Ciceribacter thiooxidans: one gene and its partner. Each later gene encodes a partner of the first gene's protein in a complex. Links are inferred from orthologs where the notes say so. Each region holds a gene or a part of one and is shown in the gene's direction. Other genes may lie near its edges.

The links. Proteins that work in one complex are often made in the same cells at the same time.
Region 2: the proteins of ccmB (region 1) and H4I97_RS21325 are in contact, whole or in part, in a solved structure (PDB 8CE8), measured with the Escherichia coli proteins. The link is inferred for Ciceribacter thiooxidans from one-to-one orthologs.

Annotation. Positions count from the first base shown.
Region 1 is NZ_CP059896.1:3,554,753-3,557,785, forward strand. Bases 1-2,962 are described here. They hold ccmB (heme exporter protein CcmB), read left to right. Parts: upstream 1-1,132; coding sequence 1,133-1,792; downstream 1,793-2,962. Other genes in these bases: H4I97_RS17570 (heme ABC transporter permease), read left to right, coding at 1,838-2,605; ccmD (heme exporter protein CcmD), read left to right, coding at 2,602-2,775; H4I97_RS17580 (DsbE family thiol:disulfide interchange protein), read left to right, coding at 2,772-2,962. Also shown: more of H4I97_RS17580, read left to right, coding at 2,963-3,033. UniProt on the Escherichia coli protein: Required for the export of heme to the periplasm for the biogenesis of c-type cytochromes.
Region 2 is NZ_CP059897.1:722,793-725,862, forward strand. What follows is about bases 72-3,070. They hold H4I97_RS21325 (ATP-binding cassette domain-containing protein), read left to right. Parts: upstream 72-1,263; coding sequence 1,264-1,878; downstream 1,879-3,070. Other genes in these bases: cydD (thiol reductant ABC exporter subunit CydD), read left to right, coding at 72-221; H4I97_RS21320 (ABC transporter transmembrane domain-containing protein), read left to right, coding at 218-1,267; H4I97_RS21330 (cytochrome ubiquinol oxidase subunit I), read left to right, coding at 2,006-3,070. Also shown: more of cydD, read left to right, coding at 1-71. UniProt on the Escherichia coli protein: Part of the ABC transporter complex CcmAB involved in the biogenesis of c-type cytochromes; once thought to export heme, this seems not to be the case, but its exact role is uncertain. Responsible for energy coupling to the transport system.

The DNA of each region.
Region 1 (3,033 bases):
GAGCCAGGCGGCGACACTTTCGATGTCGGCTTTGGTGACCGAACGTCCGTCTTCGTTGCGCAGCAGGTTCTCAAGAAGCACCTTCATCGAGTAAGGGAGCTTCGAGACGCCTGCGAGGCCGTTCGCTTCCGCCTTGGGAAGGCTGTAATAGACGTAATCCTTGCCATTCACGGTAATCGTGGACCGGCAATTGAAACTGTCGAGTGATTTGGACACGGACATGAACCCCGCTTATTCTGATAGCCAACACATTCGTGCGGACGCCTATGCACTTCATGCACATCAGGATGCGGGTACGGCCATTTCCGCTGTCCGCACGTGAAAGTCGCGAGTGCAACCCCAAGTTCGGCACAAGGATGATATTCACGCCGACCGCTGGCGTGGTTGCAGGTCTTATAGATAATTTCTAAGAAGGGCACCAGACCAACGAATGGTGAATTTCTACAAATTTTTGCAGGGCCCGAAGGGTCTCCGCTGGAAGGCTGAAACATGCGGCTGAGTGCCGAAAATCTCTCCGCGAGGCGCGGCGAGGACTTCATCTTCGAGGACATTTCCTTCGCACTCGGTGCGGGCGAAGTAATGATCTTAACGGGGCGGAACGGGTCGGGAAAATCGACGCTCCTTCGGGTGCTGGCGGGTTTGCTGAGACCGGAGGGAGGCCGCGTGGACTTTATCGCCGCGGGAGATCACGAGAGCCGCCCTGCACGCGAGGCAAGTCATTATCTCGGCCACCGCAACGCAATGAAGCAGGAGCTGACGGTATCGGAGAACTTGGTCTTCTGGAAAGAATTCCTCAGGGATTTCGATGGGGGAAGGGGATAGCGGTCGACGATGCCGCCCATGCCGTCGGCCTCGAAGGTATTGCACATCTTCCGTTCGGCTATCTTTCCGCCGGACAGCAACGACGCTTCGCCATGGCGAAACTGCTCGTGGCTTACCGGCCTGTCTGGATTCTCGATGAACCGACCGCGGCACTCGACGCAAGTGCCGACCAGATGTTTGCCGGCCTGGTCCGCGATCATCTCGCAACCGGTGGGATCGCGATCGCCGCAACGCACCAGCCGCTGGGACTTGACGCCGCCCGTGAACTGAAAATGACCGGGTTCTCCGGCGCCCCAGGAGGTGTCTGGCAATGATGGCGCTCTTCCTGCGTGATCTCAAGCTTTCCGTCCGGGCCGGTGGCGGCGCGCTGATCGGTGTGCTGTTTTTCATGACGGTCGTCGCCGTGATCCCGTTCGGCGTTGGACCTGATCTCAACCTGCTTTCGCGTATCGGACCGGCAATCGTCTGGATCGGCGCCCTTTTGTCTGCTTTGCTCGGGCTTGACCGGCTTTTCCAGGCCGAGCGCGACGACGGATCGCTGGACCTGATGCTGATGCAGGAGTCACCTCTGGTCGTGACGGTTTTCGTGAAGTGTTTGGCGCATTGGACTGCGACGAGCCTGCCGCTCGTCATCGCCTCGCCTTTGCTTGGCCTTTTCATGAACATGAACGAGATCGCGATCGGGGCGGTGATGCTGACCCTGCTCGTCGGTTCGCCCGCCATCACGTTTATCGGTGCGGCAGGTGCGGCTGTGGCCGTGGCGCTTCCGCGCGGTGGCCTGCTCGTGTCCATCCTCGTACTTCCGCTTGCCATTCCCGTGTTGATCTTTGGCGTCAGCGCGTCCTATGCCGCGGTCGAGGACCCCGCCCCATTTATGCCGCCCTTTCTCTTTTTGATTGCGATCGTACTCTTCTTCGCCGTGATCGGCCCTGTGGCCGCTGCCGTCGCCTTGCGCAACGCCTCGGATTGATTGGTATCAATTGCAGCAAAACGGCAGTCAGGTTAGAAGTGTTCTATGAACCAAGCGAGCCTTACCATCTCCAAGATTACCGACCTTGCAAACCCCACCCGTTTTCTCGCACTTGCCAGGCGCGTGATTTCGTGGCTCGCGGTCTTGACCGCGCTGCTCTTCGTGGCTGGCCTCTATCTGAGTTTCACGACCGAGGGCGATTATCAGCAGGGCATGACGGTGCGCATCATGTATGTGCATGTGCCTGCCGCCTGGCTCTCGATGATGTGCTACACCGTCATGGCAATTTCCGCCATCGGAACGCTCGTTTGGCGTCATCCATTGGCTGACGTCTCCCACAAATCCGCAGCGCCGCTTGGTGCGGCATTCACGTTCATCGCTCTTCTCACCGGCTCCCTCTGGGGTAAGCCCATGTGGGGTACGTGGTGGGTCTGGGATGCCCGGCTCACCTCGGTCTTCGTGCTGTTCCTGATGTATCTCGGGCTTATCGCACTCAATCGTGCCGTGGATGATCCTTCCAAGGCTGCGCGGCTCAGTGCGGTACTCATTCTCGTCGGCTTCGTGAATATCCCGATTATCAAGTTCTCAGTCGAATGGTGGAACACGCTGCACCAGCCGGCGAGCGTGATACGCATGGGCGGCCCGACGATCGACGCGGAATTCCTGCGGCCGCTACTGGTGATGGCGATCGCCTTCACCCTCCTCTTTTTCACGCTGCACATCGCGGCCATGCGTAACGAAATCTGGCGCCGGCGCATCGCCGTCCAGCGACGACTCGCCGCACGTATGGCAGGGCGGGAGACCTCGCAATGAGCCATGAGTTTTATATCTATGTATCTTATGGCGTGACAGGTATTGTCATTCTGGCTTTGATCGGGTGGGTCTGGCTTGATGGCCGTGCACGGCAACGTGAACTGAAGGAACTGGAAGCGGCCGGCGTTCGCCGCCGCTCGGCGACGGTGGCTGGTGATCGGCAAGCATGAGTGAAAGACTGAGGGAATCCCCGGAAAAGGGCAGAGGAGGCGTCGGCCGCTACGCTTTGGCCGTCGTGCCGCTGGCCGTTTTTCTTGTCATCGCCGGCACTGCCGGCAAGATGCTCTACGATCAGGATTTCAACGGCAAGAGCACGTCGGAGATTCCCTCCGCTCTGATCGGCACCAAGGCACCCGATCTCGAATTGCCCGCGCTTGAAGGGGCAGGGGTACCGGCGCTCACTTCCGAGGTTCTCGCGGGCAAGCTGA
Region 2 (3,070 bases), on another replicon or contig:
GCGAGGCCCGCCGTCTGACGATAGCGCGTGCCATCTATGCGGATGCAAAGGTCGTCTTCGCCGACGAGCCGACGGCGGATCTCGATCCCGCGACAGCCGCCAAGGTGGTGGAGGCGCTGGAGGTTCTCGGCCGGCAGGGCGCGACACTGGTGGTCGCAACCCACGACCCGCGCCTCGTTGCCCGTTTCGACCGCGCCATCGTTCTGGAGGCCCTGCCATGACGGCGCTGTTCAGCGTCTTCCGACGCGTCTGGCGGAGACGGATCGGCGCATTGATCGTTGGCATCTTGCTCTCGGTTTCGGTTCTCGTAGCCGGGCTCGGCCTGCTCGGCCTCTCTGGCTGGTTCATCACCGCGGCGGGAATGGCCGGGCTCGCCGGCGCCGGAATGACCTTCGATGTTTTCCGGCCGAGTGCCGGCGTTCGCTTTCTCGCGCTTGGACGCGCGGTCGCGCGTTACGGGGAGCGGCTTGCGACGCATGATGCCACGCTCAAGGGTCTCGCCGACCTGCGCGTAGACCTGCTGGCGGCGATCCTGAGAAAGCCGGTCACTCTTCTGTCACGTCTGCGCGGCTCCGAGAGGCTCAATCGCCTGACCATCGACGTCGATGCCCTCGACGGTCTCGCTTTGCGGCTGGTCATCCCGGGGTTGACCGCGGTCTCCGTGCTCGCCGCGGCAGTCTTCCTGCTCGCCTGGCTCGTCCTGCCGGAGATTGCTGCACTCGAGATCGGCAGCTATCTCCTCGGACTTGGCGCTGCGCTCCTTCTGGCGGCGCGCGCATCGCAAAAACCGTCCCGGCTCGGGCAAAGGGCGGCACAGGCACTGCGTATGCGTTTCATCGACATGATGCGTGGCCGCACCGAACTTGCAGTAAGCGGCCGCCTCGAGGATTACCGCCAATCCGTGCTCGACGCCCACCGGCGGATGCAGCAGGCGCAGGCGCGGGTCGATCTCGTGGACCGGATGTCGACGCTGGTTATCGGCCTCGCGGGAAGTGTTGCGGCCGGCGGTGCGCTGCTGGTCGGTGGACTTGCGGCGAGCGAGGGGCGCATCGATCCGGCGAGCGCTGCGCTCGGCTTCTTCATGGCGCTCGCGCTAGTGGAGACTGCTGCCCCGCTTGCGCGTGGCATCGCCGAACTCGGCAAGATGACGGATGCGGCGCGGCGGGTCGAAACCCAGTTCGCCGACGAGCCCGCCACAGCATCGCGTCAAACGGGATCTCTGCCCCCGCCTGCAGCGTGGGGTCGATGCTGTCAGGCCGAGACTTGAGTTACCTCCGGGGGACCCGCACGCTTTTCGAGGGCCTGGATTTTGACGTCGGCGCCGGTGAGACGCTTGCGCTCGTCGGCGAAAGCGGCGCGGGCAAGACCACCCTGCTCAACATCGTTCGGGGACTGGAAGCCCCCACACGAGGCGGCGTCTGGCTGCAACGGCGGGCAATCGCAGGTCTCCCGGAGGCGGAGCGTGCCGCATTGATCGGCTACCTGCCGCAGCGCGCCACGCTCGTCCGCGGGACGATTGCCGACAATCTGCGCCTTGCAGCCCCGACGGCCGACGACGACATGCTCTGGGAGAGCTTGCGGATCGCCTGCCTCGACGAGGTGGTCGCCGCAAAGGGCGGCCTCGCGCATCCTCTGGGCGAGGGCGGGCAAGGTCTGTCGGGCGGCGAACGGCGAAGGCTGGCGCTCGCCCGCATGCTGTTGCGCCAACCCTCCGTCATGCTTCTCGACGAGCCGACCGAAGGACTGGACGTAGAGACCGCCCGCGCGGTCCTCGTGCGGGTGCGTTCGGCGTTCCGCCAGGCCGCGATCGTCATCGCCGCCCATCGCGCCGAGGAGCGTGCATGGGCTGATCGCGCGCTCGAAATCCGCGCCCCATAGCCCGCGCGGCCGGGGTTCTCGGGTGGATAAACGACCTTGATCCACCTCATGGACGAGACCCGGGTCATGGATATGATGAACCCTATCCTTCCAAGCTCATCACCGAAGACCAACCGAGAGCAAGATCATGGAAATCGACGTCGTCGAGCTGTCACGCCTGCAATTTGCAATGACGGCAATGTACCACTTTCTCTTCGTACCCCTCACACTCGGCCTCTCCATCATTATCGCGATCATGGAAACGGTCTATGTCATGACGGACCGTCCGATCTGGCGGCAGATGACAAAGTTCTGGGGCACGCTGTTCGGCATCAACTTCGTGCTGGGAGTCTCCACCGGCATTACCATGGAATTCCAGTTCGGCATGAACTGGAGCTATTACAGCCATTATGTCGGCGACATCTTTGGCGCGCCGCTCGCAGTCGAGGGGCTGATGGCCTTCTTCCTCGAAGCGACCTTCGTCGGCCTGTTCTTCTTCGGCTGGGACAAGCTCTCCAAGCGCGCCCACCTGGTCGTTGCCTGGCTCGTGGCGATCGGCTCGAACCTGTCGGCTCTCTGGATTCTCATCGCCAACGGCTGGATGCAGAACCCGGTCGGGGCCGAGTTCAATCCGATGTCGATGCGCATGGAAATGACATCGTTCTTCGACGTCGTCTTCAACCAAGTCGCGCAGGCGAAATTTGTCCATACGGTTTCGGCTGGCTACGTCACCGCCTCCGTGTTCGTGCTCGGCGTCTCCGCATGGTACCTGTTGAAGGGGCGCCACACGGAGCTTGCGCGACGGTCGATTGCCGTTGCGGCCTCCTTCGGCCTTGCCTCTGCGCTTTCCGTCGTCGTCCTCGGCGACGAATCCGGCTATTCGGTCACCCATGACCAGAAGATGAAGCTCGCCGCCATCGAAGGCATGTGGGAAACCCAGCCGGCGCCTGCATCCTTCACGCTGATCGGCATTCCCGATCAGGAAGCACGCGAGACCCACTATGCCCTCCACATCCCCTATGTGATGGGCCTGATCGGAACGCGTTCGCTGACCGGTGAAATCCCCGGCATCTCCGATCTTGTGCAGCAGGCGGAAGATCGGATCCGCTCGGGTCAGATCGCCTATGATGCACTGATGACCTACCGGGCCAACAAGGGCGTGGTGTCGGACGAGGTCCGCGCGGCGTTTGAAGAACACAGCAAGGATCTCGGC